3 regions of the Ciceribacter azotifigens genome follow, and region 3 is predicted to be linked to each of the others. Evidence: predicted binding sites of a transcription regulator. Region 3 holds the regulator's gene; each other region holds the start of a gene.
What was found. The regulator LexA, encoded in region 3, represses DNA repair genes until DNA is damaged. The targets are predictions, from matches to a motif close to TGTTCNNNNTGTGTTCNG.

Region 1: ACM6UT_RS06190 (YifB family Mg chelatase-like AAA ATPase) is a predicted target of LexA. The motif match lies at 7,475-7,492, and genes of this name have one in related genera.
Region 2: dnaE (DNA polymerase III subunit alpha) is a predicted target of LexA. The motif match lies at 7,803-7,820, and genes of this name have one in related genera.

Annotation. Positions count from the first base shown of each region.
Region 1 covers NZ_JBLQTA010000003.1:220,485-230,706, reverse strand. The annotation lists gene rsmI (16S rRNA (cytidine(1402)-2'-O)-methyltransferase) at 72-977, shown strand; gene ACM6UT_RS06225 (YraN family protein) at 974-1,357, shown strand; gene ACM6UT_RS06220 (extracellular solute-binding protein) at 1,481-2,779, shown strand; gene ACM6UT_RS06215 (ABC transporter permease subunit) at 2,848-3,729, shown strand; gene ugpE (sn-glycerol-3-phosphate ABC transporter permease UgpE) at 3,739-4,581, shown strand; gene ACM6UT_RS06205 (sn-glycerol-3-phosphate import ATP-binding protein UgpC) at 4,595-5,710, shown strand; gene ACM6UT_RS06200 (cupin domain-containing protein) at 5,847-6,347, shown strand; gene gshB (glutathione synthase) at 6,437-7,384, shown strand; gene ACM6UT_RS06190 (YifB family Mg chelatase-like AAA ATPase) at 7,586-9,118, shown strand; gene cysK (cysteine synthase A) at 9,200-10,168, opposite strand.
Region 2 covers NZ_JBLQTA010000002.1:373,717-383,938, reverse strand. The annotation lists gene ACM6UT_RS04810 (response regulator) at 1-226, opposite strand, end outside; gene ACM6UT_RS04805 (DUF3572 domain-containing protein) at 351-644, shown strand; gene ACM6UT_RS04800 (GNAT family N-acetyltransferase) at 666-1,247, opposite strand; gene ACM6UT_RS04795 (DNA polymerase IV) at 1,320-2,603, shown strand; gene ACM6UT_RS04790 (L,D-transpeptidase family protein) at 2,822-4,066, shown strand; gene dnaE (DNA polymerase III subunit alpha) at 4,083-7,571, opposite strand; gene ACM6UT_RS04780 (ABC transporter ATP-binding protein) at 8,004-8,693, opposite strand; gene ACM6UT_RS04775 (lipoprotein-releasing ABC transporter permease subunit) at 8,708-10,015, opposite strand; gene proS (proline--tRNA ligase) at 10,036-10,222, opposite strand, start outside.
Region 3 covers NZ_JBLQTA010000008.1:112,745-122,966, forward strand. The annotation lists gene ACM6UT_RS13410 (pyruvate dehydrogenase complex dihydrolipoamide acetyltransferase) at 1-757, opposite strand, end outside; gene ACM6UT_RS13415 (pyruvate dehydrogenase complex E1 component subunit beta) at 773-2,164, opposite strand; gene pdhA (pyruvate dehydrogenase (acetyl-transferring) E1 component subunit alpha) at 2,182-3,231, opposite strand; gene ACM6UT_RS13425 (FtsB family cell division protein) at 3,376-3,696, opposite strand; gene eno (phosphopyruvate hydratase) at 3,843-5,117, opposite strand; gene kdsA (3-deoxy-8-phosphooctulonate synthase) at 5,290-6,138, opposite strand; gene ACM6UT_RS13440 (VOC family protein) at 6,138-7,034, opposite strand; gene lexA (transcriptional repressor LexA) at 7,250-7,963, shown strand; gene ACM6UT_RS13450 (ComEC/Rec2 family competence protein) at 7,944-10,222, opposite strand, start outside.

The DNA.
Region 1 (10,222 bases), on a different contig from region 3:
ATCTTGTTCAAAGGTCGATGCTGAACCATAAAGGCCCTGTCATCCCCGAAAGGACGCCCATCGTGACAGACATCCGGAAGGACGCCGCGGCTTCCCCGAAGACCTATCGCCTCTATGATGCCGTGATCTCCGCCCGGCCGCTCGAGCCTGCGCTCTATCTCGTCGCGACGCCGATCGGAAACCTCGGCGACATTACGCTGCGGGCGCTCGAGGCGCTCGCCGGAGCCGACGTGCTCGCCTGCGAAGACACGCGCGTGACCCGCGTTCTGCTGGATCGCTACGGTATCCACAACCGGCCGATCGCCTACCATGAGCACAATGCAGAGCTGGCGGGGCCGAAACTGCTTGCGGCTCTTATGGAAGGAAAATCCGTGGCGCTGGTCTCCGATGCCGGCACGCCGCTCGTCTCCGATCCCGGCTATCGACTGGGACGCATGGCGATCGAGGCCGGGTGCCGCGTGGTGCCGATTCCTGGTGCGTCGGCACCGCTCGCCGCTCTCGTCGGTTCCGGCCTGCCGAACGACGCCTTTTTCTTCGCGGGTTTCCTGCCGGCGAAGGACAAGGCGCGCCGGGATCGGCTGGAGGAGGTGCGGGACGTTCCCGGCACGCTGCTGTTCTTCGAGTCGCCGCATCGCATCGGCGACACGCTGGCCTCCGCCGCCGATGTACTCGGTGCTGCGCGTCCAGCTTGCGTGTGCCGCGAATTGACCAAGACCTTTGAGGAATTCCGGCGCGGCACTCTCGCAGAACTCGCGGCCTACTACGATGGCGACCGGGTCGTGAAGGGCGAAATCGTCTTGGTGATCGGCCCGCCCATTCCCCCGGAGGCGCCGGCCCAAAGCGATGTCGACGCGCTCCTGAAACGCCTCGCTGCCGACCTTCCCGCCGGCAAGGCGGCAACCGAGGCGGCAAGGCGGATGGGCCTACCTCGCAAGGATCTCTACCAGCGGATTCTCGAACTCAAGGACGAGAGATGAGAGACGACCGGTCGGAGGAGAAAAAAGCCGACGGCCGGCGGCTCAGGGCGGAACGACGCGGGCGCCTATCCGAGTACGTCGCGGCGCTTTTCCTTCTTCTCAAGGGGTACCGTATCGTCGCCTTGCGCTTTCGTACCCGCGCCGGCGAGATCGACATCATCGCGCGTAAAGGCACGCTCGCCGTTTTCGTGGAAGTGAAGGCCCGCCGCTTGGAGCGCAGTGCCGTCGACGCCGTAAGCTTCCATTCCCAGAAGCGGATACGCGCGGCGAGTGCGATCTGGCTTTCGCGGCAACCGGACGCGGCGGAATTGTCGCTCCGGTATGACATTGTTGCCGTCCGCCCCGCGCGTATTCCGCGACACCTCGAAGACGCTTTCTGATCACGCCTTGCTTGGAGCAAATCCTCCAAATTGTCATGGGAATGACATGGAACTTTTAAGGCGGCGTCACAGAAGCCGAATAATGCAGTCCTCACCCCAATACCGGCGGAGAGGATTTAATCCATGTTCAAGAAGCTTTCACTGGCAGCGCTCGCCCTGTCCATGACCGCAAGCACGTCGCTTGCTGCGACCAACATCACCTGGTGGCATGGCATGGGCGGCCGTAACGGCGAAGTCATCAACGAGGTGGCCCAGAAGTTCAACGAGGCCCAGGCCGAATGCGCGCTGACGCCGGTCTCCAAGGGTTCTTATGAAGAAGCTCTGTCCGCCGGCATCGCCGCTTTCCGTTCCGGCGAGCAGCCGAATATCCTTCAGGTCTTCGACGCAGGCGCCGCCACCATCATCAACGCCAAGGGTGCCGTCATTCCGGCCGAAGACCTGATCAAGGACGCCGGCTATGATTTCAACCGCGACGACTTCATCGAAGGCGTGCGCTACTTCTATGCCGACTCCGAGGGCAAGTTCGTCGGCATGCCGTTCAACTCTTCGGCGCCGATCATGTACGTCAACACCGACGCCCTGAAGAAGGCCGGCGTCGAAGCCCCGAAGACCTGGGAAGAGTTCGAAGCCATCGCGCCGAAGCTCAAGGAAGCCGGGTATACCCCGCTCGTCCAGTCGCAGCTCACCTGGCAGTTCACCGAGAACTTCTTCTCGCGCCATAACCTGCAGTTCGCCTCGAACAACAACGGCTACGACAGCGTCACGGATACGACGATCAACGTCACCGATCCGAACCACGTCATGATGTACGAGAAGCTGAAGGCCTGGTACGATCAGGGCCTCTTCGGCTACTACGGCGCCGGCTGGAACGACAACCAGAAGCCTTTCGAAGAAGGCAAGGTTGCGCTTTGGATCGGTTCGTCCGGCTCGTTCGGCGGCCTGCAGAAGACCGCGACCATGCCGTTCTCGGCAACCTTCCTGCCCTACTGGAAGTCGGTCATTCCGGAAGGCGTTCATACCTTCATCGGCGGTGCTTCGCTGTTCGCGATGGCCGGAAAGCCGGAAGCTGAAAACAAGTGCGTCGCTTCCTTCTTCCATTTCCTGACCTCGCCCGAGATCCAGAAATTCTATCACCAGTCGACCGGCTACGTCGCCATCACCAAGGCAGCTTACGAGCTCGCCAAGTCGGAAGGCTACTACAACGAGAAGCCGGCCGCCGAAGTGGGCATCCAGCAGCTCTCCCTGCCGGGCGCCGAGTGGGATAAGGGCTACCGCCTCGGCTTCTACCCGCAGATCCGCACCGTGATGGAACGCGAATACAATCGCATCTTCTCCGGCGAAACTACGCCGAAGGACGCGATGGAAACCATCAAGAAGGAAGCCGACGAGCTGCTCGCCCGCTTCGCCAAGACCGCCGGCTGATTTCCTCTTCCAACGCATAGAGTTCCCGGGGGCTTCAAGCTCCCGGGATTTTCCGTGAAGGCTGCCTCATGAAGCGCGTCCAGTTTTCCTCGCGATTTCTGCCCTATCTGTTCCTGCTGCCGCAGTTCGCGATCATTGCGATCTTCTTCTACTGGCCGTCGGCGCAGGCAATCCGTTCCTCGTTTTTCATCGAGGATCCGTTCGGCTTCGGTGAGAGCTTCGTCGGCCTCGAAAACTACACCGATGCCCTCATGGCGCCGGAATACCAGAAGATCGCGCGCTTCACGATCGCCTACAGCCTGATCGTGACGTTCCTCACGCTGTCGCTTGGCCTGCTGCTGGCGTTGAAGGCCGATGCCATCATTCGCGGCCAGTCTGCCTACAAGACGCTGCTGATTGTCGTCTATGCCATCGCCCCGCCGGTCGCGGGTCTGATCGGGATGATGTTCTTCGACCTGCATATCGGGCCGTTCGTCAAGTTCGTCTCCCTCTTCGGCTGGGAGATGAAGGTCGGCATCAACTACTTCGATACGGCATTCGCCATGGTGGCGGTCGCCGTCTGGAACCAGATCCCCTACAATTTCATCTTCTTCCTGTCCGGCCTGCAGGGCATTCCCGCCTCCATCCGTGAGGCGGCGGCGATTGACTGCAAGTCCGGTACCCGCCGTTTCTGGACGGTGATCCTTCCGCTCCTGACGCCGACGGCATTCTTTCTGCTCATCATCAACATGACCTACTCGCTGTTCGACACCTTCGGCGTCATCGACGTGATCGTGAAGGACAAGGCGGCCAACAATCCGATCACGCTGGTCTACAAGGTCTATCTCGACGGCTTCCGCGGCAACGACCTCGGCTCCTCCTCGGCCCAGTCGGTCATCCTGATGGTAATCGTGCTCGTCCTGACGCTGATCCAGTTCCGATTCATCGAACGCCGCGTTCATTACGGTTGAGGTCGAGCCATGTATCGCACCAAATTCTTCGACCACCTGATCCTGATCGCCGGCGTCGTCCTGATGCTGGGACCGCTTGTCATCGCCTTCACCACCTCCACGCACAGCGCGGCGGAAATTCATTCGAAGGGCCTGATGCTGACCGTTGGCGACCACTTTGGCGAGACCTACAGTAAGGTACTGTTCCACGGCGGCGGCTTCACCGGAAAGGTCACCGGCCTGACCATGGCGCTGAATTCGCTGATCCTCGGCATAGGCTTCGCCGTCGGCAAGATCGTGCTCTCCATGATGGCGGCCTATGCCATCGTCTATTTCCGCTTCCGCTTTGCCACGCTCGCCTTCTGGCTGATCTTCACCACGCTGCTCCTGCCGCTCGAGGTGCGCATCATGCCGTCCTACAAGGTGATGAGTGACCTTGGCCTGCTGAACACCCATACCGGCCTGATCCTGCCGCTGCTCGCCTCGGCGACCGGCACCTTCTTCTTCCGCCAGTTCTTCAAGTCGGTGCCGGACGAACTGCTGGAGGCCGCCCGGATCGACGGCGCGGGGCCGATCAAATTCTTCTTCGACGTTCTGGTGCCGCTGTCGCGTACCATGATCGCGGCGGTGTTCATCATCATGTTCGTCTATGGCTGGAACCAGTATCTCTGGCCGTTGCTGATGACCACGGACGAGAGCTTCTACACGCTGATGCGCGGCATCAAGCAGATCCTGCAGGTCTGGGTCGGCTCGCAGATCCCCGACTATAACGAGGCATTCGCCATGGCCGTACTCGCCATGCTGCCGCCGGTCGTCGTCGTGGTGATCTTCCAGAGCTGGTTCATCAAGGGCCTGACCGAGAGCGACAAGTAAGAAAGGCTACCCCATGGCGACAATCCACATCGACCAGGTCTCGAAGATCTATGACGGCGGGGTCCATGCCGTGAAGGGCATCGACATCGCCATCGAGGACGGCGAATTCATCGTGCTCGTCGGGCCGTCCGGCTGCGGAAAATCGACGCTGCTGCGTATGGTGGCGGGGCTCGAGGCCATATCCGAGGGCACGGTCAGCATCGGCGGGCGCGCCGTCAATAAGGTCGAGCCGGCCGACCGCGACATCGCTATGGTGTTCCAGAACTACGCGCTCTATCCGCATATGACGGTCTACGACAATCTCGCCTACGGCCTGAAGAATCGCAAGACGCCCAAGGCCGAGATCGAGACGCGCGTGGCAGAAGCCGCCCGCCTGCTGGAGATCGAACCCTATCTGACGCGCAAGCCGCGGGCGCTTTCGGGTGGCCAGCGCCAGCGCGTCGCCATGGGCCGGGCCATCGTGCGAAAGCCCGCGGTCTTCCTGTTCGATGAGCCCCTTTCCAACCTCGACGCCAAGCTGCGCGTGACCATGCGCGGCGAGATCCGCAAGCTGCAGCGGCGTCTCGGAACCACGGCGCTCTATGTGACGCACGACCAGTTGGAAGCAATGACGCTTGCCGATCGCCTCGTGGTGTTGAACGCCGGCCGGATCGAGCAGATTGGCACGCCGTTGGAGGTCTACCATCGGCCAGCTTCCACCTTTGTGGCGAGCTTCATAGGTTCGCCTGCGATGAACCTTTTCAATGGTGTACTGGACGGTGACCGCCTGCGGATCGGCGGAACGGACATTGCGATCGATCAGCCTGCGGCCGCTTCAGGACCGGTGATCGTCGGCGTGCGTGCCGAGGACTTTGTCGTCGCCGCAGAAGGTACGCGATCACTGCCGTTCACCGTCGATTACATCGAGGAGCTCGGCGCGCATCGCCTTGTTCACGGATTTGTCGACGGTCAGGCGTTGACGGTCTCGCTTGCTCTCGAGACGGAAATCGCATCGGATATGCGGGTGGCGGTACTTCCCGAGCGGCTGCATTTTTTCGCAGCCGATACCGGCAGGCGGATCGCGCCTTTCGTTGACGCGCCGGCGATAGTGCCCGCCAATACCGTGCGGCACGGCGTCCTTTCAGCTTGACCCGACGGTCTCGGTCGGGGCAGCTGCCCCGGAACTCCAAAGTCTGCGGTTGCGGAAAATTTGAACAATCGCGCTAACCGTGCTCTCACCCCTGTCTGCTACTTCCTCACGAGACCGGATTTTTGAGGGAGAGACCATGGCCTTGAAGCTTCTTCTCGTCAGCATGGCAGGTGCGCTCGCGACGCTGCCGAAGGAACGGCAGCTCGGAGAGCGTCCGCCGCTGGTAGCCGCAAATAGCGGCATGCTGGTGCTGAAGCCCGCGCCGATCAATCCAGACTGGATTATTCGGGGGGCCCCGATGGCCCGTGTCGGCGATCATTCGACGAGTACGGACGAGGCGAGCTCCACGGCCGTCTGGGATTGCACTGCAGGCGAGTTCCGCTGGTACTTCGGCTGGGACGAGACCGTCGTGATCCAGGAGGGCGAGGTTCATGTCACGACGGAAGACGGCAGCGAAAGAGTGCTGAAGGCCGGCGACATCGCCTATTTCCGCGGCGGCACCTGGGCGACCTGGCGGATCGACGATTATGTTCGCAAGATCGCCTTCCTGCGTAAGCCTTTCCCCGAGCCGCTGGCGACGCTCTACCGTATCCGCAATGCGCTGCGTTCGCCGTCGGCAAAGCGGATTCTCGGCTGAGCCGTGGTTCAGGAGAATTGATGGTCTTCGACGTTGCCTTTCTCAAGGAGCCGGCCTAAATCTCGGAGGCTTTCAACGAGGGGCCGGCCATGGCGAAGATCACCAATATCGCGGTCCAGATGGACCATGTCTCCGGCATCGCAATCGCGGGGGATTCGACCTTCGCGATGAGCCTTGAGGCGCAGGCCCGGGGCTACAAACTCTTCCACTATACGCCCGACCGGCTTTCGATGCGCGACGGCAAGATCATTGCCACCGTCGAGCCGATGGAACTGCGCGACGAAAAGGGCAATCACTTTACTCTCGGCGAGCCGGAGCGTGTCGATCTGTCGACCATGGACGTGGTGCTGCTGCGTCAGGATCCGCCCTTCGACATGGCCTATATCACCTCGACGCATCTGCTGGAGCGCATCCACCCCAAGACGCTCGTCGTCAACGATCCGGCCTGGGTACGCAATTCGCCGGAAAAGATCTTCGTCACCGAGTTTGCCGACTTGATGCCGCCGACCCTGATTACCCGCGACAACGACGAGATCGCGCGCTTCCGCGAGGAAATGGGCGATATCATCCTGAAACCGCTTTACGGCAACGGTGGCGCCGGCGTTTTCCACACCACCCGCGACGACCGCAACTTCTCCTCGCTGCTGGAAATGTTCCACCAGGTCTTCCGGGAGCCCTTCATCGCGCAGGCTTACCTGCCGGATGTCCGCAAGGGCGACAAGCGCATCATCCTCGTCGACGGGGAACCGGTGGGCGCAATCAACCGCGTGCCGGCCGAGACCGACAGCCGTTCCAACATGCATGTCGGCGGGCGTGCCGAGGCGACGGAACTGACGGCGCGGGAGAAGGTAATCTGCGCCCGTATCGGTCCGGCGCTGAGAGAGCGCGGCTTTCTGCTGGTCGGCATCGACGTGATCGGCGATTACATGACGGAAATCAACGTCACGTCGCCGACTGGCCTCCGTGAAGTGAAGCGCTTTGGCGGCGCGGACATTGCCGCCCTGCTTTGGGATGCAATCGAGAGAAAGCGCGCCTGAGACCGCCGGGCACGGCTACGGCCCGCGGCGTACGACATCTGTTCTCGGATACAACCGAGCCGAAACCTGTGCGGGAATATTGCGTGTTTCTGTTCTGCAAATGTTCTTGTCATTACCCGAAATCCGTGTCACTGTTCGATCGGCAGCGCGTGAAAGATGTATTTTCCCGCCACGCCAGGGGGCAGATCGAGGGGGCGGGCGATGGTTGCGCGTGTCAGTACGGTTGCGTTTCAGGGCATCGAAGGGGTACCAGTCGACGTTCAGGTGATGGTCGCGCCGGGCAAGATCGGCATGCAGATCGTCGGCCTGCCAGACAAGGCGGTTGCCGAGAGCCGAGAACGGGTGCAAGCGGCCTTGCATGCTTCGGGGCTCGCTTTGCCGCCGAAGCGCGTCACGGTCAATCTCGCGCCGGCCGACCTGCCGAAGGAAGGCTCGCACTTCGATCTTCCCATTGCGCTCGGCCTTATGGCGGCGCTCGGTGCCATTCCCGGTGATGCGCTTTCGGATTATGTAGTCATCGGCGAACTCAATCTCGATGGAACAATTGCCCCGATTGCCGGCGCGTTGCCGGCGGCGATCGGCGCCAATGCGCTCGGCAAGGGATTGATCTGCCCCGCCGACAGCGGGCCAGAGGCGGCGTGGGCCGGGGCGGAGATCGACATTCTGGCGCCTCGCAGCCTGATTGCGCTCGCCAATCACTTCCGGGGAACCCAGGTCCTCTCGCGGCCGGAGCCGGCAGTTCGTGCGCTTTCCGCCAATCTGCCGGATCTCGCCGACATTCGCGGCCAGGAGAGTGCGAAGCGTGCGCTCGAAGTGGCGGCGGCCGGCGGCCACAACCTTTTGATGGTCGGCCCTCCCGGTTCCGGCAAGTCCATGCTGGCCTCGCGCCTGCCGTCGATCCTGCCGGCGCTCTCTGCGCCCGAACTCCTCGAAGTCTCGATGATCCATTCGATCGCCGGGCAACTGTCCGGCGGCAAGCTCTCCGACCGCCGTCCGTTTCGCACGCCGCATCATTCCGCGACGATGGCGGCGCTCGTCGGCGGCGGGTTGCGGGCGAAGCCCGGCGAGGCCTCACTCGCCCACAAGGGCGTGCTTTTTCTCGACGAGTTGCCGGAATTCGCGCCGCAGGTGCTTGATGCCCTGAGACAGCCGCTTGAGACGGCCGAGTGCGTGATCGCCCGCGCCAACCATCGGGTCACCTATCCCGCCGAGTTCCAGCTGATCGCGGCCATGAACCCGTGCCGCTGCGGGCTCGCGGGTGAGCCCGGACACAACTGCGCAAGAGGGCCGCGCTGCCTTACCGAATACCAGGGGCGCATTTCCGGCCCGCTGATGGATCGAATCGATATCCGCATCGACGTTCCGGCCGTGGCGGCGACTGATCTCATCCGCCCGATGGCGGCCGAGCCGAGCGCGGACGTCGCGCGACGTGTCCGGCGGGCGCGGGATCGCCAGCGGGAGCGTTTCGAAACGGCCGGGATACCGGGAGTCGTCACGAATGCCCGCTGTTCCACGGCGATGATCGAGGCGCTCGCCGAGCCGGATCCCTCCGGCCTCCAGCTCCTGCGCGATGCAGCGGAGAAGTTCCGCTTTTCGGCCCGCGGTTATCATCGTGTTCTGAAAGTCGCTCGCACGCTCGCCGATCTCGATGGTGCCGATCGGCTGGGCCGGATCCATGTCGCCGAGGCGATTTCTTATCGCATACCCTCCGAGCGGTTGTCGGCGGTGGCTTAGACAATCAAGATCCGGTCGCCCAAAGGGACGGCCGGATCAGGGGCAGATGATCCTTGACCGCGGATCGCGAAGGTGCGTGCCTCAGCCTCCGAGCCCTTCGAAGAGTGCGGTCGAGAGATAACGCTCCGCGAAAGAGGGGATCACGACGACGATGGTTTTGCCTGCGTTTTCCTCGCGCTGGCCGATCTTGATTGCCGCCGCGAGCGCCGCGCCGGAGGAGATGCCGACCGGCACACCCTCGAGACGGGCGACCAGACGTGCGTTCTCGAAAGCCTCGTCGTTCGTCACCGTGACGACTTCGTCATAGATCGTGGTGTCGAGGACCTTCGGCGCGAAGCCTGCACCGATGCCCTGGATCTTGTGGGGTCCGGGATTGCCGCCCGAAAGGACCGGGCTGTCCGTCGGCTCCACGGCAACGACTTTCAGCGAGGGCTTGCGGGCTTTCAGCACCTGGCCGACGCCGGTGATGGTGCCGCCGGTACCGATGCCGGAGACGAAGATGTCGACGGCACCAGCGGTGTCGTTCCAGACCTCCTCGGCCGTCGTCTTGCGGTGGATTTCAGGATTGGCCGGATTTTCGAACTGCTGCGGAATGACGGCGTCGGACAGTGTGGAAACAAGCTCCTCTGCCTTGGCGATCGCGCCCTTCATGCCCTTCGGTCCTTCCGTTAGCACCAGTTCGGCACCAAGCAGCGCGAGCATTTTGCGACGCTCGATCGACATGGTTTCCGGCATGGTGAGGATTAGCCGGTATCCCTTGGCGGCGGCTGCAAAGGCAAGTGCAATCCCGGTATTGCCCGAGGTGGGTTCCACCAGCACCGTCTTGCCGGGGGTGATCTTGCCCTGTTGTTCGAGCGACTCGATCATGGCGAGACCGATGCGATCCTTGACCGAGGCGAGGGGATTGAAGAATTCGAGCTTGGCGAGCAGGTTCGCCTTCACGCCCTTTTCTTTCGCCAGCTTATCGAGCCGGACGATCGGCGTATCGCCGATGGTTTCGAGAATGGAGCTGTAAACGCGGCCGCGGCCGGGTTTCTTCGTGTCGGACATGGTGCTCTCCCTCAGGGTGGTTTTGGTGAGCGCACAATAGGATCAAAGTCCGCA
Region 2 (10,222 bases), on a different contig from region 3:
CATGCAGTTCCGGGTCATCCTTGAGCCATTTGGTGACTTCGAGGCCGGAGACCTCGGGCAACTGGATATCCATCAGGATGAGATCTGGCCGGTAGCGGCGCGCAAGATCGAGCGCTTCCATGCCGTTGCGTGTCTGAATGGTCTCGTATCCACAAGCCTCGATGAGATCGCGGAAGAGCTTCATGTTGAGCTCGTTGTCTTCGACGATCATGACCTTCTTCGGCATACGATACGACCCTTCAGCCCCGGCGTTCCAAGCCGCCGCGGCAAGTTGCGGTTGGCTGTTGCACCTTCCCCTCGATGGAATATTAAGTTCATTTGGTTGAGAAAAAGGTAATTCGGAACACGACATGAAACCTCTAGAACTGCCGCCTAGTCCGGAAGAAACCGCCATTGCCGTCCTCACATGGCTCGCAGGTGAGCCCGAAATGCTCGGCCGCTTCCTGGCTTTGACCGGCACCAGAGCCGATCAACTCCGTCAGGCGATCAACGACCCCGGCTTTCTCGCCGGCATGCTCGACTTCCTCATGGGCCACGAGCCCACGCTCATCGCATTCTGTGACGCCTCCGGCATCGCGCCGGAAACCGTCGTGAAGGCCTGGCGGCATTATTCCGGCCCGGGACTTGATTCGGGCGAATATTGAGGCGGCACCCGGTCTCGCGACTCAGAGCACTAGCCGCATCAACGGCCTTCCCTCTTTTCTCGACTCCACCTCGGCAAATCCGGCCGCCTCAAAAATCCGTCTCGATCCGACATAAAGCCCAACCGACTTCGATTGTTTCGTTCGCTCGATCGGACAAGCGTCTATGACGCGCGCGCCTGCGGTGCGCGCATGCGCCACTGCGGCACCGAGCATCTGATGGCTCAAGCCCTTGCCGCGCTCCTTCGACACGATGAAGAAGCAGCTCACCGCCCATACGGCCGGGTCTTCGGCGTCCGCCTCATCGAGCGGGCGCGAGACGGTCCGCGGAGAATTCCAGTTCGGCACGTCGGCACGAGGGCCTACCTGCACCCAGCCGACGGGCCGGTCATCGAGATAGCCGATGAGGCCCGGAGGCGGCCCTGCGCTCACGCGCCGGTGCATGAAATCCTTTTTCTCGCTGCCGGCGAAGCTCTTGCGCTCGGCAGGCAACAGGCGGAAATGGGTGCACCAGCAATCGTAGCAGGCGCCGCGCGGCCCCATCACCGCCTCGAAGTCGCCCCAGCGGTCGGCGGTGAGAGGTTGGGCACGGAATCGTTCGTTCATCGCATTTCCCTTGCCAGCCGAGTCGCGCAAGAGTAACGCTAAGCGTACGAATGTTCAACATTTGTTCCAGCGATGACAACCGACCAGACCGCGTATCCAGGCTTCTGCCGCGACTGCTTCAGAGGGCAGCCGCAAGGCAAGCGTCGCTGCAGCGGCTGCGGCAGTCCGCGGCTCGTCTATCATCCGGAACTCTACGGGCTCACGCTCGCCCACATCGATTGCGACGCCTTCTATGCCTCGATCGAGAAGAGGGACAACCCGGAACTCGCCGACAAGCCGGTGATCGTCGGCGGCGGCAAGCGTGGCGTCGTCTCGACCGCCTGCTACATCGCCCGCATCCACGGCGTCCGTTCCGCGATGCCGATGTTCAAGGCACTGGAAGCCTGTCCGCAAGCCGTCGTCATCAAGCCGGACATGGAGAAATATGCCCGCGTCGGGCGCCAGGTGCGGGCAATGATGGAGGAACTGACGCCGCTCGTGCAGCCGCTCTCGATCGATGAGGCGTTCCTCGATCTTTCCGGCACCGAGCGTCTGCACCATGACCCGCCGGCACGCGTGCTCGCCCGCTTTGCCCGCCGCGTCGAGCAGGAGGTCGGCATCACCGTTTCCGTCGGCCTTTCCTACTGCAAGTTTCTGGCGAAGGTCGCCTCCGATCTGCAGAAGCCGCGCGGCTTTTCGGTGATCGGGCAAGCGGAGGCCCTGGACTTCCTTGCTCCGCGCCCCGTCACGACGATCTGGGGCGTCGGAAAGGCGTTTGCGGCGACGCTCGAAAGCGACGGCATCCGCACCGTCGGGCAGTTGCAGACCATGGAGGAAGCCGATCTCATGCGCCGCTATGGTTCGATCGGCCAGCGGCTCTACCGCCTCGCCCGCGGCATCGACGATCGCGACGTCCATCCGAACAAGGCGGCGAAGAGCGTCTCTGCCGAAACGACTTTCTTCGAGGACATCAGCCGCCACGAGGATCTCGTCATCCAACTGCGGGCGCTATCAGAAAAGGTCGCGTGGCGGCTGAAGAAGCACGGGATATCGGGACAGACCGTCGTCCTGAAACTCAAGACGGCAGACTTCAAGGGCCGCACGCGCAACCGGCGCCTGGAAGATCCGACGCAGCTTGCCGACCGCATTTTCCGCACCGGGCTGACGCTCTTGGAAAAGGAGACCGACGGAACGCGCTTCCGGCTCATCGGAATCGGCGTCACCGACCTCAAGGAAGCCTCTGTCGCCGACCCGCCGGACCTCGTCGACCGGCAGGCGGGCCGACGCGCCGCAGCCGAAGCCGCGATGGACAAGTTGCGCGACAAGTTCGGCAAGTCGACGGTCGAGACCGGCTACACGTTCGGCCGGCGGAAATAGGTCCCGAAGCCGGTCCGGTGACGAAGGCTTCGCCGCGTGTCCGTCGACAGCAACGCTGCTGCGCCCGCCGCAAGAAATTCGCGTCGCACGAGACACGGACACACACAAACTCGTGATCGCAGGCCAGGAGAGAGAAAAGCTTCCTTAAACTTCGCCCGGTATTTTAGCGACCGGCATAAACACTCGCCCGGTCAGTTTCGCGTTGAGGACGAAATCGCATGCTGAAGTACCTGCACGTCGCGTGTCTGCTTTCCGCGACAACGCTTGCCTCCCAGAGCTTCGCCGGGGACGGCGGCTCGCTGCAGATCTATGTTTCCAAGGCCGAACAGAGCCTGACGGTCTATGACGGCGACCAGATCGTCGCCACCTCCCGGGTCTCGACCGGCAAACCGGGTCACTCCACGCCATCGGGGATCTTCTCGATCCTCGAGAAGCGCAAGTATCACGAGTCCAATCTCTACTCGAGCGCCCCGATGCCCTGGATGCAGCGGCTCACATGGTCCGGCGTGGCGCTCCACGAATCGAACAGCGTGCCGAACTATCCGGCTTCCCACGGCTGCGTGCGGCTGCCGCGCGCCTTTGCCAAGGCGCTCTACCAGATGACCGAGCGCGGCGCCCACGTCATCATCACCGACGAACCGGTCGCGCCCGCGCCTGTGCGCCACGCGGCGCTTTTCCGACCAAGGCAGCCGGCCGAGGAAGGACAGCTCCTCTCGGATGCTGAGCTGCGGCCGTCCACCATCGAGGCGGGACGGAAACCGGTCCAGGTCGCGATGGTCGAGAAGGAAGCGACGAGCCCGGTCCGGTCGGCCGAGGCCTTCGCCGACATTCCGCCCGTGCGCATTCTCATCACAAGGCGCGGCCAGCGCGAAACCTTGATGGATGTGCAGGTGATGCTCGCCGATCTCGGCTTCGACGCCGGTATTGCCGACGGCTATCTCGGCCGGCAGACGATCTCGGCGATCAACGGCTACAAGCGCTGGAAGGGCCTCGAAACCAAAGGCGAAATCCTGACGCCCGAGTTTCTGGAGCGGCTTTACGCCAGCGCCGGCAAGGGCGAGCCACCGCTCGGCCAGATCATGGTGCGGCAGAAATTCAAGCCTGTCTTCGAGGCCGCGATCGCGATCGCCGATCCGCAGAAGCCGCTCGGCACCCATTTCGTCGAGGCGACGCATGTCGACATGCTCGCCGGCAGCGCCGAGTGGCGCGGTGTCACGCTCGAGAACAATCTCTCCAACGCGACGATGAAGCGTCTCGGCATCGAAGCGCCCGCGGCCGACGAGGCGGCGCCGACGCTTGCGCAAGCACTCGACCGCATTTCCATCCCGGATGCCGTGCGCCGGAAGATCGAGACTATGCTCGGCGAAGGCAGCTCGATCACCATTTCCGATGCGGGTATCGGGCCCGAGACGGGCGACGGAACCGACTTCATCACCGTGACGCGCAAGGTGCCGCGCGGCTGACGCCGAACGGCGGCGGTTAAACCAGCTCGACGTCGACGATGCCCGGCGCCGAGCGCAGCGCAGCCGCGATTTCCGGCGAGATCCGGTATTTTTCCGAAAGCTCGACCTCGATCTCGCGCTGACCGTCTTCCTTGATGACGACGAAAGAGACGAGGCCGTCGCCCCTGGTGTTGAGATGGGCGGCAACCGCCTTCAGCGGGCCGGAGTCACGGACATAGACGCGCAGCGCCTTCTGCATCTGCAGCGATTTTTCCTCGAGCGACTGCGCCGTCTGGATCCTGAGCCCGATGCCCTCCGGCCGCTCTTCCGCGGCAACGGTGATCACCACGGACTTGCCGGACTCCAGAAGGTCGCGATACTGGTTCAGGCCTTCGGAGAACAGGACCGCCTCGAACTGCCCGGAGGAATCCGAAAAGGTAACGATGCCCATCTTGTTGCCGGTGCGGGTTTTGCGCTCCTGACGCCCCGTGACCGTGCCGGCGAGACGCCCGGCCGTCGCCCCCTGCTTCACCGAGGCGGAAAAGTCGGCAAAGGTCTGGACGCGCATCTTTTCGAGGAGCGACCGGTAGGTGTCGAGCGGATGGGCGGAGAGATAGAAGCCCAGCACCTGGAATTCGCGGTGCAGCTTCTCCGAGGCGAGCCACGGCGTGTATGTCGGGAAGGCGATCTTCTCCGGTCCGGTGGCGCCGCCGGCACCGAACATGTCCGACTGGCCGCTGACGGCATTTTCCTGTGCGCGCTGCGCATAGCCGAGGATGCGGTCGAGCCCGCCGATCAGTTCGGCACGGTCGTGACCGAAACAGTCGAAGGCGCCGGCGCAGATCAGGCTTTCGAAGACACGGCGGTTGATCTGCTTCGGATCGATCCGCAGGCAAAAATCCTCGAGGCTCTCGAACGGCTTGTCGCCGCGGACCTCGACGATGTGGTCGACGGCCGACTCGCCGACGCCTTTGATGGCGGCGAGCGCATAGTAGATGCAGCGATCGCCGGTCTGGAAATGGCGGAACGAGGTCTGCACCGACGGCGGGATGACCTTGATGCCGAGACGTCCCGCATCCTGGCGGAAGTCGTTGAGCTTCTCGCTGTTGGCCATATCGTAGGTCATGGTCGCCGCGAGGAACTCGACCGGATAATGCGCCTTCAGGTAGGCCGTCTGGTAGGAGACGATCGCGTAGGCTGCGGCGTGCGACTTGTTGAAGCCGTAGTTCGCGAATTTGGCGAGCAGGTCGAAGATCACGTCCGCCTGATTCTTGGACACGCCGTTCTTCACCGCGCCGTCGACGAAGCGGGCGCGTTGCTTGTCCATCTCCTCCTTGATCTTCTTGCCCATGGCGCGGCGCAGAAGGTCGGCTTCGCCGAGCGAGTAGCCCGACAGGACCTGGGCGATCTGCATCACCTGTTCCTGATAGACGATAACGCCCTGCGTCTCCTTCAGGAGATAGTCGATCTTCGGATGGATCGACTCGATCTCTTCTTCGCCGTGCTTGCGGGCGTTGTAGACCGGGATGTTCTCCATCGGGCCCGGACGGTAGAGCGCCACGAGCGCGATGATGTCCTCGATGCAGTCCGGCCGCATGCCGATCAGCGCCTTGCGCATGCCGGCACTTTCAACCTGGAACACGCCGACCGTTTCGCCGCGGGAGAGCATTTCATAGGTCAGCTTGTCGTCGAGCGGAATCGCTGCCAGGTCGACGTCGACGCCCCTCTGCTCCTTGACGAAATCGACAGCCGTCTTCAACACGGTCAGGGTCTTCAGACCCAGGAAGTCGAACTTGACGAGACCTGCCTGCTCGACCCACTTCATGTTGAACTGGGTGACCGGCATGTCGGAGCGCGGATCGCGATACATCGGCACCAGCTTCGACAGCGGCCGATCGCCGATCACGATACCGGCGGCGTGGGTCGAGGCGTGGCGGTAGAGGCCCTCGATCTTCTGGGCGATGTCGAGAAGACGGGCGACCACCGGCTCGGCTTCCGCCTCCTCGCGGAGCTTCGGCTCCTCCTCGATCGCCTTGGAAAGCGGCGTCGGGTTCGCCGGATTGTTCGGCACCAGCTTGCAGATCTTGTCGACCTGGCCGTAGGGCATCTCCAGAACACGGCCGACGTCGCGCAGGGCCGCACGCGCCTGCAGCGAACCGAAGGTGATGATCTGCGCCACCTGCTCACGGCCATACTTGCGCTGGACGTAGCGGATCACCTCTTCACGCCGGTCCTGGCAGAAGTCGATGTCGAAGTCCGGCATCGACACGCGCTCCGGATTGAGGAAGCGTTCGAAGAGCAGCGAGAACCGCAGGGGGTCGACGTCGGTAATGGTGAGCGCATAGGCGACCAGCGAGCCCGCCCCCGAACCACGGCCCGGACCGACGGGAATGTCGTGCTGCTTCGCCCACTTGATGAAGTCGGAAACGATCAGGAAGTAGCCGGGAAACTTCATCCGCTCGATGATCGAGAGCTCGAATTCGAGCCTCTCGCGGTAATCCTTCTCCTCGTAGCCCGCCGCCATTCCGAGCGCGGCGAGCCGCCGGTCGAGACCCTCAACCGCCTGCCGGCGCAATTCCTGCGCCTCGGCCACTTCTGCCTCCTCCGGATCGGCACCGACGCCGGCGAAACGCGGCAGGATCGGCTTGCGCGTGTTGAGCACGAAGGAGCAGCGCATGGCGATCTCGACGGTGTTCTCGATCGCCTCCGGCAGGTCGGCGAAGAGCGCCTGCATTTCGGCCCGGCTCTTCAGATAATGGTCGGGCGTCAGGCGGAAGCGGTTGTCGTCGGAGACGATCGCGTTGTGGGCGACGGCCATCAGCGCATCGTGCGCGTCATAATCCTCGCGGGTGAGGAAGAAGGCTTCGTTCGTCGCGACCAGCGGCAGGTCGTACTGATAGGCGAGCTGCACCATCTTCGTCTCGTGGCGGCGGTCGTAGTCGCCGTGGCGCTGCAGCTCGACATAGAGCCGGTCGCCGAAAAGCCTCTTCAGCGTCGAAAGCCTCGCTTCGGCCTGCGCCCGGTGTCCTTCCTGAAGAGCGATGTCCACCGGACCGCCCGAAGCCCCGGTCAATGCGATCAATCCGTCCGTGCCGCGCTCTTCCAGCCACGACGCGGTGACATGCACCGCCTGATGCCCCTCGCCTTCGAGGTAGGCACGGCTGACGAGATCGACGAGCCGCTCGTAGCCGGCGGCATCCGCCGCAAGCAACACGATCGCCGGGTATCTGGCAGGCGCATGGGACGACCGCTTGTCGTCTCTGGCATCCTCCATGTCGATCGACAGCTGGCAGCCGATGATCGGCTGCAGTCCGTCACCGACGGCATATTGCGAAAATTCGAGCGCGACGAAGAGATTGTTGGTGTCGGTGATGGCGATCGCCGGCTGGCCGTCGGCGGCGGCCTTGCGGAGAATCTTCTTCAGCGGCAATGCGCCTTCGAGCAACGAATAGGCCGAATGCAGCCGCAAATGCACAAAGCCCGGCGACCCCGACCCGCGTCCATCTTCGCCAACTGCTTCGCCCATATCCGTCATTACCCGCATCCGATGAATCGGCGCGATTTTCGGTCGCCCCGACAGGGAAGTCCAGCCCTGTCGGCGGGACGCGGGTCACTCTCTACAGGATAGGCGCGGGAACCTCAAATCGCAGAGACGATCACCGAGAGACCGGTGACGAACATGAGGATCGAGGCGAATGCGGCAACATCACGGAAAACATCAGTCATGGCTCACTCCTTACTCCTTATGTTTTCAATCTGTTCTCTATTTGTTCCTTTGTCAACCCAAAAAGGGTCATATGGTTCCATTCACGATGCGAATGCGCGGGAACATAGAGGAAACGCGGTCGACGGCGCGACCGGCAAGGGCTCTCGCTGCCCCACGATAGAAGAGCTGGAGCGTTTACGGCAGGCCAAGACGGTATCGCGGGATGACTGCCGCGAGCGTCCGGGATTCCTCTCAGACCGCGTAGTCGACGATCTTGCCGTCGACGATCGTCACGCAGCGATCCATCCGCTGCGCAAGCTCGTGGTTGTGCGTGGCGATCAGTGCGGCAAGACCCGACTGACGGACGAGAGCGCGCAGTGCGGAGAAGACGTAGGAAGCCGTCTCCGGGTCGAGATTGCCGGTCGGCTCGTCGGCAAGGAGCACGAGCGGAGCGTTGGCGACGGCGCGGGCAATCGCCACACGCTGCTGTTCGCCGCCCGAGAGTTCCGCCGGGCGATGGTCGGCGCGGTGGCCGATCCGCATGTAGTCGAGAAGCTGCGCGGCACGCTCCTTGGCCTCGGCCATGGAAAGTCCGGCGATGAGCTGCGGCATCATGATGTTTTCGAGGGCGGAGAATTCGGGCAGCAGGTGGTGGAACTGGTAGACGAAGCCGATCGAGCGCCGTCGCACCGCCGTGCGGCGATCCTCCGATAGCGCTGAACAGGCCTCGCCGCCGACCACGACCTCGCCGGCGTCGGGATGTTCGAGCAGGCCCGCGACATGCAGAAGCGTCGACTTGCCCGTGCCCGACGGCGCGACGAGTGCCACCGTCTCTCCGGGCGAGAGGCTGAAATCAGCGCCCTTGAGGATCGTCAGCAGTGTATCGCCCTGCCCGTAATTGCGATCGATCCCGGTGAGCGCGAGGACTTTGTCGGTGGCCATGGAAAGCGGCATCCTTATTCGTAGCGGAGGGCTTGCACGGGGTCGAGCCGCGAAGCGCGCCAGGCGGGGAAGAGCGTCGCCAGGAAGGAGAGCGTCAGGGCCATGATGACGACGGACATCGTCTCGCCGACGTTCATGTCCGCCGGAAGCTGGCTCAGGAAGTAGAGTTCAGGATCGAAGAGCACCGTGCCGCTGACCCAGGAGAAGAAGCCGCGGATCGATTCGATGTTGAGACAGACGACGACGCCCAGCGCCACACCGGCGAAGGTGCCCGTGACGCCGATCGCCGCACCGGTCATGAAGAAGATGCGCATGATGGAGCCGGAGGTCGCGCCCATGGTGCGCAGGATCGCGATGTCGCTTCCCTTGTCCTTCACCAGCATGATGAGGCCCGAGATGATGTTGAGCGCGGCGACGAGCACGATCAGCGTCAGGATCATGAACATCACGTTGCGCTCGACCTGCAGGGCCGAGAAGAAGGTCTGGTTGCGCTGGCGCCAGTCGGTGATGAAGATCTGCCGGCCGGCCGCTTCCTCGACCTTCGGACGCAGTTCGTCGACCATGTCCGGATCGGTAACGAAGAGCTCGATCGACTGGACGATGCCTTCGGCATTGAAATAGAGCTGCGCCTCCTCGAGCGGCATGTAGATGATCGAGGCGTCGTATTCCGACATGCCGATCTCGAAGATGCCGGAGACGGTATAGGACTTCACCCGCGGATTGACCCCGAGCGGCGTAACGTCCCCCTCGGGCGAGACGAGCGTGATGGAGTCACCGGCGGTGAGCCCGAGTTCGTTCGCCATGCGCGAACCGATGAGGACTCCCTGCCCTGCGGCAAAGCCGACCATATCGCCGGCGCGGATGTTGTTCGAGACGGTCTTGAGTTTGGTGAGGTCGTCGGCGCGGATACCGCGTACCAGCGCGCCGGTGCCGGCCCCGCCACGGCCCGACGCAAGCGTCTGCCCCTCGACGAGCGGCAGCGCCATCGTCACGCCGGCGATGCCGGAGAACTTGTCGGCAAGCTCTGCATAGTTGTCGAGCGGCCCGTCGACGGGCTGCACGATCATGTGGCCATTGATGCCGAGGATTCGCGAGATGAGTTCGGTGCGGAAACCGTTCATCACCGCCATGACGATGATGAGCGTCGCAACACCGAGCATGATGCCGACGAAGGAGAAACCGGCGATCACCGAGATGAACGCTTCCTTGCGCCGGGCGCGCAGGTAGCGCCAGGCGACGATGCGTTCGAAGGCCGAGAATGGCCGGGCCGACGGGCTCGGGGTGACCTTGTCCGCCTCGCGGCCTTCGACTGCGCTTGTCATCTCGCCTCCTCGACCGGCAATCAGCCGACCAGCTTGTTGATGGCCGCCTCGACCGTCATCGTTTCACGCGCACCGGTCTTGCGGTCCTTGAGCTCGACCTCGCCATTGGCGACGGAGCGCGGACCGGCGATGACCTGGACGGGAACGCCGATGAGGTCTGCAGTGGCGAACTTGGTACCGGCGCGGTCGTCGGTATCGTCGAGCAGG
Region 3 (10,222 bases):
GAGCGCGCAGGGCCAGCAGGGCGCCGAGCTCGCAGTCGACCGTCACGTAGAAGTGCGGGATCGTCTGCTTGGATTCGACGAGACGCTTGGCGATCGTCTTGCGCATGCCGTCATGCGGCACGAGCTCGTAGGAACCCGGTTCGAAGAGCTTGAGCACGGCATCGTCCGACGGTGCCTTCGCAAGCGCCGGAGCAGGTGCGGCCTGCGCGGCAGCTGCGGGCGCCGGTTTGGCGACCCCACCGGCAACCGCCTTTTCGATGTCGCTCTTCACGACACGGCCATGCGGGCCGGTGCCGGAAACGGCCGAAAGGTCGATGCCCGCTTCCTTGGCGAGACGACGGGCAAGCGGCGAGGAGAAGACGCGGTCGCCGGTTGCTGTGACGGGAGCCGGCGTCGAGGCTGCCGGCGCCTTGTCGGTAACCGGAACGGCCGCCGGCGTCGCTGCCGGAGCAGCCTCGGCCTTCGGCGCAGGTGCCGCGGCAGCAACGCCTGCTGCAGCCGCGCTCACATCTTCGCCTTCGCCGGCCAGGATCGCGATCAGCGCGTTCACCTTGACGCCCTCGGTGCCGGCCGGGACGACGATCTTCGCCACGGTCCCTTCATCGACGGCTTCGACTTCCATCGTCGCCTTGTCGGTCTCGATCTCGGCGATCACGTCACCGGACTTGACCTTGTCGCCTTCCTTGACCAGCCATTTGGAAAGATTGCCCTCTTCCATCGTCGGGGAAAGGGCCGGCATGGTGATATTGATCGGCATTTCCAAGCCCTCCCGTTACTTGTAGCAGACGGTCTTGACCGCCTGGACGACCTCGCCGACGTTCGGAAGCGCGAGCTTCTCGAGGTTGGCGGCGTAGGGCATCGGCACGTCCTTGCCGGCGATGGTCAGGATCGGCGCGTCGAGATAGTCGAAGGCCTGCTGCATGACGCGCGTCGCGATCTCGGTGCCGACGGAGGACTGCGGATAGCCTTCCTCGACGGTGACCAGACGACCGGTCTTCTTCACCGACTCGACGACAGTCGGAATGTCCATCGGCCGGATGGTGCGCAGGTCGATGAGCTCGACGTCGATGCCTTCCTTCGCCAGATCCTCGGCGGCCTTGACCGCATAGGTCATGCCGATGCCGAAGGAGACGATGGTCGCATCCTTGCCGGTCTTGTGGACGCGCGCCTTGCCGATCGGCAGGACGAAATCATCGAGCTTCGGCACCTCGAACGAGTGGCCGTAGAGGATTTCGTTCTCAAGGAAGATCACCGGGTTCGGGTCGCGGATCGCGGCCTTGAGGAGGCCCTTCGCGTCGGCCGCCGAATAGGGCTGGATGACCTTGAGACCGGGGATGTGGCTGTACCAGGCGGCATAGTCCTGGCTGTGCTGGGCGGCGACGCGGGCGGCAGCGCCGTTCGGGCCGCGGAAGACGATCGGCGCACCCATCTGGCCGCCGGACATATAGAGCGTCTTGGCAGCCGAGTTGATGATCTGGTCGATCGCCTGCATGGCGAAGTTGAAGGTCATGAACTCGACGATCGGCCGCAGGCCCGCCATGGCGGCACCGACGCCGACGCCGGCAAAGCCGTGCTCGGTGATCGGCGTATCGACGACACGCTTCGGCCCGAATTCCTGCAACAGGCCTTGCGTGATCTTGTAGGCGCCCTGGTATTCGGCAACTTCTTCACCCATGACGAAGACGTCCGGATTGAGGCGCATTTCCTCGGCCATGGCCTCGCGCAACGCCTCACGCACGGTCATCGTGACCATTTCGGTGCCGGCTGGAATATCCGGATCGGCGGCGATGACGGGCTGTGCCGGAACGGGTGCAGACGCGGAACCGGTTTCGGTCGGCTTTTCAGCCTGCTCGACCTGCGGCGCGGCCGCTTGAGGTGCGGCCTCGGCCTTCGGAGCGGCGGCGAGATCGGCAGCGCTCTCGCCTTCCTGCAGGAGGATGGCGATCGGCGTGTTGACCTTGACGTTCTCGGTGCCGGCGGCGATCAGCAGCTTGCCGATCACGCCTTCGTCGACCGCTTCCACTTCCATCGTCGCCTTGTCGGTCTCGATTTCGGCGATCACGTCACCGGAGGTGACCTTGTCGCCCTCCTTCTTGAGCCATTTGGAAAGCGTGCCCTCTTCCATCGTCGGAGACAGGGCGGGCATGAGGATATTGACTGACATGGGCTAACCCTCCCCACTCACAACAGGATATCGGTGTAGAGCTCGGATACGTCCGGCTCCGGATCGGACTGGGCGAAATCGGCGCTGTCTGCGACGATGTCGCGGACGTCCTTGTCGATCGCCTTCAGCTCCTCCTCGCTCGCCCAACCCTTTTCCATGAGCCGGTTCTTCACCTGCTCGATCGGGTCGTGTTCGGAACGCATCTTCTGCACCTCGTCCTTCGAGCGGTACTTCGCCGGGTCGGACATGGAGTGACCGCGATAGCGGTAGGTCAGCATTTCAAGGATGACCGGCCCCTTGCCGGAGCGGGTATAAGCCGCAGCCTGCTCGGCCGCCGCCTTGACGGCACGGACATCCATGCCGTCGACCTGGATACCGGGGATACCGAAGGAGACGCCGCGCTGGGAGAAATCGGTCTGCGCGGAAGCGCGCGAAACCGCAGTGCCCATGGCGTAACGGTTGTTCTCGATCACATAGATCACCGGCAGCTTCCAGAGCTGCGCCATATTGAAGCTTTCGTAGACCTGGCCCTGGTTGGCAGCGCCGTCACCGAAATAGGCGACCGAGATATTGCCGTTCTCGCGGTACCTGTTGGCAAAGGCGAGACCGGTGCCGAGCGACACCTGCGCGCCGACGATGCCGTGACCGCCGTAGAAGTTCTTCTCCTTGGAGAACATGTGCATCGAGCCGCCCTTGCCCTTGGACAGCCCGCCGCGACGGCCGGTGAGTTCGGCCATGACGCCGCGTGCGCTCATGCCGCAAGCCAGCATGTGGCCATGGTCACGATAGCCTGTGATGACCTGGTCGCCATCCTTCAGCGCCATCTGGACGCCGACGACGACGGCCTCCTGGCCGATATAGAGGTGACAGAAGCCGCCGATGAAGCCCATGCCGTAGAGCTGGCCGGCCTTTTCCTCGAAGCGGCGGATGAGGAGCATTTCGCGGTAGGCGTCGAGCTCGCTCTGGCGGTCGAATTCCGCAACCAGCCCCTGAGTCAATTCTTTCTTTGCGGCAGACTTGGTCGTCGGCTTGCGACCGCTCGCAGTCGCAGGTTTTCGCGGCGCCATTCGTCCCTCCCTAGGTTTTGTCAAATTTAGATCGGCGCGAAGGATAGGCAAGAAAACGGGCGGCCGCAATGCCATAAATGCATAGCTCGCATTCACGATATGATATTGAATTATAATTACTATTGGCGATTAACCGAATTTCGGTTAATTCATTTGGTTGTTGAAAATCACAATTTCGTCGGGGCGCGACACGTTGAGCTGGTAGCGCGCCTTCTCATCGATCATGTCGCGCTCGAGCGAGCCGTCACTCAGGAATTCAACCTGCCGCTCCAGCGACTTGCGACGCGACACGAGCTCGGCCAGCTCGGCGCCGCGCTTAAATCTCAGCTTCTCGAATTCCTGCGCAGCGATCAGGCCGCGATCACCATGGATCGAATGATAACCGAAGTAGGAGAGGAATGCGACGGTCACGAGCGGAAGGACAAAACGTCCGAGTTTCCGGTTCTTGTGCTGCCTGGTCCACATCGAGCGACGCCCTGATACGCAAAACGATCTTGGATCAAACTAGCCGCGATTGCTTAATCGATCGTTGACCATAGCGGCTACGCGGAAAAAAGTTGGCCCGCGCCCCTTCCGGGACGCGGGCCGATCAGCGTCAGAAGGCTGGAACGTCAGCCGCGCAGGATCGACGAGCCGGCGTAACGGGCCTGCGGGCCCAGCATTTCCTCGATGCGGATCAGCTGGTTGTACTTGGCGAGCCGGTCGGAGCGAGCTAGCGAGCCGGTCTTGATCTGTCCGCAGTTGGTGGCAACCGCGAGGTCGGCGATCGTCGAGTCCTCGGTTTCGCCCGAACGGTGCGACATGACGGCCGTATAGCGGGCCTTGTGCGCAGTCTCGACAGCGTCGAGGGTCTCCGAGAGCGAGCCGATCTGGTTCACCTTCACGAGGATCGAGTTCGCGACGCCCATCCGGATGCCGTCGCGCAGACGCGAGGAATTGGTGACGAAGAGATCGTCGCCGACGAGCTGGCACTTCGAGCCGATCTTGTCGGTCAGAACCTTCCAGCCGTCCCAGTCGTCCTCGGCCATGCCGTCCTCGATCGAGATGATCGGGTATTTCGCGGCCAGCTCGGCGAGATATTCCGCCATGGCTTCCGGCTCAAGCGTGCGGCCCTCGCCTTCGAGCACATACTTGCCGTCCTTGAAGAACTCGGTCGAGGCGCAGTCGAGCGCCAGGTACATGTCCTCGCCGGGGCGGTAGCCTGCCTTCTCGATCGACTTCACGATGAAGTCGAGGGCGGCCGGTGCGCTTTCGAGACCCGGCGCGAAGCCGCCCTCGTCGCCGACGTTGGTGTTGTGCCCCTGGGCGGCCAGTTCCTTCTTGAGCGTATGGAAGACTTCCGAACCCATGCGCACGGCGTCGCGCATCGTTTCGGCGCCGACCGGCATGATCATGAATTCCTGGAAGTCGATCGGGTTGTCGGCATGGGCGCCGCCGTTGATGATGTTCATCATCGGGACCGGCAGTACATGGGCGTTCAGACCGCCGACATAGCGATAGAGCGGCAGGCCGGAAGCCTCGGCGGCGGCCTTGGCGACGGCGAGCGAGACGCCGAGGATGGCGTTTGCGCCGAGGCGCGACTTGTTCGGCGTGCCGTCGAGCTCGATCATCACCTTGTCGATCTGGATCTGGTTTTCCGCGTCCAGTCCGCCGACCGCGTCAAAGATCTCGGTGTTGACGGCCTCGACGGCGCGCTCGACGCCCTTGCCGAGGTAGCGGCTGCCGCCATCACGCAGTTCGACTGCCTCATGTGCGCCGGTCGAGGCGCCCGACGGAACGGCCGCGCGGCCCATGCTGCCGTCTTCGAGATAGACGTCGACCTCGACGGTCGGATTGCCGCGGCTGTCCAAAATTTCGCGGCCGATGATGTCGGTGATTGCAGTCATGAGCGCCTCCCTGGTACTGGGTGGGATTGAGGATGGCGCCTGTCTTAATCGAAGACGGGAAAAATACAATGCACGCAGTGTGACAGACGCCGAAAGGTGAAGATGAACGCAAAATGCCGGCCCATCGGGCCGGCGTTTCCAAAAGAAAAGGCCGTAATCGATACGGATCGCCTCAAGCGCCCTTGGCGACGGCGTCGAAGGCGAGCAGCTTTTCGAGAAGCCGCGGCATGTCTTTCAGCGGCACCATGTTCGGGCCGTCGGACGGGGCATTGTCCGGATCCTCATGGGTCTCGATGAAGAGACCGGCAACGCCGACGGCAACCGCGGCGCGCGCCAGCGTCTCCACGAATTCCCGCTGCCCGCCGGTCGAGCCGCCCTGCCCGCCGGGCTGCTGCACCGAGTGGGTGGCGTCGAACACCACGGGAGCGCCCATCGCCGCCATGATCGGCAGCGACCGGAAATCCGAGACCAGGGTGTTGTATCCGAAGGAAGCGCCACGCTCACACAGGAGCACGTTCGGATTGCCGCTTTCGGTGATCTTGGCGAGCACGTTCTTCATGTCCCAGGGGGCGAGGAACTGGCCCTTCTTGACGTTGATGACCCGACCGGTCTTGGCGGCAGCGACCAGAAGGTCGGTCTGGCGGCAAAGGAAGGCCGGGATCTGCAGCACGTCGACAACGGGGGCGACGGTCGCGCACTGCTCCTCGGTGTGGATGTCTGTCAGCACCGGAAAGCCGAATTCCTTCTTCAGATCGGCGAAGACTTCCATCGCCTTGTCGAGGCCGATGCCGCGCTTGCCGGAGAGCGACGTGCGGTTGGCCTTGTCGAAGGACGACTTGTAGACGAGCCCGATGCCGAGCTTGTCGCAGATTTCCTTTGTCGCGCCGGCCATCATGAAGGCGTGATCGCGGCTTTCCATCTGGCAGGGGCCGGCAATCAGCGAGAAGCGCCTGGAGTTGGAAAAGACGACCTTGGTGGCGCCTTCGCCGACGACGACTTCGGAATTGGTCGAAGTGCTCATTATTCCTCCTGGAAAACGAAATGCGCGCCCTGTCCCGCGTCACGCGGTACGATCAGGCGGCCATCTTTGCGTGCATGGCGAACGCCATTAGCAGCCAGCAAGCGTTCTGTCACGCCGAGATCCCCGGTCCGGAAGACGATCGCCGCACCGGCGAGGCCGCGTCCGGCATTTCGGGCGTCGAGCCCGAAATAGCCAGCAAGGCCGGCGGGCGTCAGCACCTCGATCTTCGCGTTCGCCGAAGGGACGACGATGCCGAAGGAATGCGCCTCGATCTCGCGCTGATGGAAGACGGTCTCCAGCATCTCCTGGAAGTCGGAGGGGTTTTCTTCGGTGAGCACAACGGCGGATATGCCCGTCACGCCGTTCTCGTGGCGTTCGAGCGCGGCACGATCCGCCGGCAGCGGATTGGCCCGCTCGCAGGAAAAGAGGAGAAAATCGGGCGCACGCAGGTCGGCGGCGAATGCAAGCCTGAACGAGGCTGTCGCCTCGGTGCCGTCCGGCAATCTGAGCGGCCGCGAGAAATGGAGGATTTCACCAGCCGACAGACCGTGCTCGAAATAGACCTCGTGGTCCGCCGTCGCACTTGTCGCGGCAACCGCTATTCCCGAAAGACCCTCGCCGTCCGGCGCGCGGAAACGGAAGGCGCGGTCGCGGGCGACGAAGACATTGCCTTTGCGCGCGGCTTCCTCGCAGGTTTCACGGCTCGCCACCGCAAGCGGCTCGAGGTAGGTCTTGTCGGCGAAGAAGACGCAGGCGTTCTCGGTGCCGAAGGGATGCAGCGCATCGGCGGCAACTGTGAAACCCAGCGCTCCGAGCCGCTCGCGTGCGGGCTTCAGCCCGTGCACCGGCAGAACGATGTGATCGACGCCGCGCGGCGTCTCCTTGGCAGTGGACATCCCGCACCCTCCTTGTCGACCGCGTCTGGTTTGCGCGATTTGCGGGCGCTTTGCAAGGCGGCTGCGGCCCCATCCCGTCGCTGTCCGCCGGACGCGAATGCACGCGAAATTCCCCCGAACGGCCAATTGCTTACCAATATTTAAGCACTTGCGGAACACATATGGAACAGATAGTGTATGTTCTGGATTTGTTTCACACGACGGGGCTCTGGACCATGCTGACGCGCAAGCAACAGGAACTGCTTCTCTTCATTCACGAGCGGATGAAGGAATCGGGCGTGCCGCCGTCTTTCGACGAGATGAAGGACGCGCTCGACCTCGCCTCGAAATCCGGTATCCACCGCCTCATCACGGCGCTCGAGGAGCGTGGCTTCATCCGCCGGCTGCCGAACCGGGCGCGAGCCCTGGAGGTCATCAAGCTGCCGGAGGCCTATTCCTCCAGCCTGCAGCCGCGGCGGGGTTTCTCGCCGAGCGTCATCGAGGGAAGCCTCGGCAAGGGACAGGCGGCGCCGGCCGCCAAACCGTCCACAGAGGAGCGATCGAATTCCGTTGCGGTTCCTGTCATGGGCCGCATCGCGGCCGGGGTACCGATCTCGGCGATCCAGCACAACACTCATGAAATCACGATCCCGGCCGAGATGCTCGGATCGGGCGAACACTATGCGCTCGAGGTCAAGGGTGATTCGATGATCGAGGCCGGTATTCTCGACGGCGATACGGTCATCATCCGCAATGCCAGCAACGCGACGCCCGGCGACATCGTGGTGGCACTCGTGGACGACGAGGAGGCAACGCTGAAACGCTTCCGCCGCCGGGGCGATTCGATCGCGCTCGAGGCTGCGAACCCGGCTTATGAGACGCGCATCTTCGGCCCTGATCGTGTGAAGATCCAGGGCAAGCTGGTCGGACTTATCCGCCGCTATCACTGACCTGTTCCGCGGGGGCGAACTCCGCGGGCTCTCGGTCGGCGAAGCTGTCGGTCCGCCAGTCGTAAAGGCGATGCCGCTGCCAGGGCCTGTCGAGGGTGGTGAATGCGGTCCGCCGGCGAATGTCCCGATCCTCATGATTTCCGAGATAGAATTCGGTCGCGCCCGTGCGCCGCAGCATTTCCGCATCGATCATCTTCGCTCCGGAGCGGCAGATGCCGAAAGGTGAACGGCGCGGCGTAATCACGAGATCGGCGACATCGCAGGCGACGCCGAGAAGTGCCGGGTCCTCGACGGTGGCGATCCGCCACCCGTCCGGCAGCCGGGCGATGCACCAGACTTTGCCCGTACAGAGAAATCGGCCGGGGGCCGCTGCGCCGAACTGCCGGCGCATCGTGTCGCGGACAGTCCTTATCTGCTCGGCCGACAGCCGGTCCGTTTCGTCCGCCCGGGTGCCGGCGACGGCGTCGTCCTCGCTGCGGAGCGGTCCGAGATGATCGGGGCGCGCAAGCGCGTGCTGCCATTGTGAGAAGAGGAAGTCCGACGGTTTGCTGCGGTTCGTCGCGATCGTCCTGCCGTCGGCGCCGGGCAGACCCGCCAGGCGTCCGTCCTCCGAGACGATGAGGTTGGCCGTCTCTTCCGGTGGCAGGAGGACCGCAAGGCCGATCGCGGCCGCAAGAACTGCCGCGCCGATCCAGCGCAGCTGCGTGTGCAGCAGAGTGAGCAACAGCAGTCCCGCGCTCGCCAGCGGCAGGAACCATGCCCCGAACCGGCCGAACGACGTCCCCTCGCTCCAGCTCGCCACCGTGGTTGCGATCACGATGACAATCTCGAGTCCCTCGCCCGCAAGAATGAGGAACGGAGCGTCGAGGCCGAATGGCATGAGCAGCATTGCCGCCAGCGCCGCCGGCATCACCACGACCGAAATGATCGGCATCGCCGCGAGGTTCGCGACGAGGCCGTAAGGTGCCATTCTATGGAAATGGGCGACCGCGAAGATTGCCGTCGCCAGTCCCCCGATCAGCGAGGTCACGAACGTGCCGGCGGCGAAGTTCCACAGGAACGAAAGGGCCTTGCGGCCCGGAAAGTCCGGCGCGTAGCGCGACGACCGCCCTGCACTCCGCCGCCAACCGTCGTAGCCGGCAATCAGCCCGGCGGTCGCAGCAAACGACATCTGAAAACTCGCGCCGAGCACCTGCGACGGGGAGATCGCAAGAATGACGATCGCCGCCAGTGCGAGGTTGCGCAGGCTGATCGCCGGACGGTCGAACAGGACGGCGACCAGCATGATCGCCGTCATCAGGAAGGCGCGGACGGCGGAGACCTGATAGCCGGAAATCATCAGGTAAAGGAAGGCAGCGACGAGTGCGGCAGCGGCAGCGATCTTCTTTACCGGCCGAGACTGGGCGATCGCCGGCGAGAGGCTAAGCAGCTTGCGAAGGCCGACAAAGAAAATGCCAGCGGCGAGCGCCATGTTGAGGCCGGAGATCGCGGTGATGTGCGCCAGCCCCGAAAGCCGCAGCGCCTCCGTCGTCGCCTCCGACATCGATCGCCGGTCGCCGGTGACGATGGAGGCGGCAAAACCGCCGGCATCGCCCGGAACCGTTCTCCTGATTCGCTGCGTGATGCCGTCACGGACAACAAGGAGCGTCTGTTCGGCGGCCTCCCACCATGCGCCGGTTCCGCTCTCCGGGAGGCTGTCAATGCGCACCGGAGCCGCGAGAAAGTAGCCGACGGCGCCGATCCCGCCGAAGTAGCCGGGGAACGAAAAGTCGTCGAGACCCGGCAAGGCCGGCCCGGAAGGAGGCGAGAGCCGTGCTTTCCCACGCAGCACCTCGCCGAGTGCGAAAGGCTCGTGTCGGGCGCGGGTCGTGAGCACGACCTCTTCCGGTGCGCGTCTGATCTGCGGTTCTGCCGTCGCCTCTACGCGGACGAGATAGCGCCACTCGCCGGCCGCCCCCGCTTCCCGCCGGAGCACCCTTCCCGTCACCTGCGTCGTGACGGGCGTGTCGAGAATGACCGTCTGCATTCTGCGAGTCTCAAATTCGGCGAGCAGCATCCCGGCGGCACAGAGCGCCAGCGCCGACCACGTCCGATACGCCACGGGTCTGCCGAAGCGCGAGAGCACCGCGAAGAGGGCGGAGACCAACAACAGGAGCGCCGGCGCTGAGATCGGCAGGGTCTGCGGCAGGGCAAACCAGATAGCGGCTCCTGCACCCAGCGCGACGGGCACGAAAAGGAAGACATGCCCGAACGCCGCCT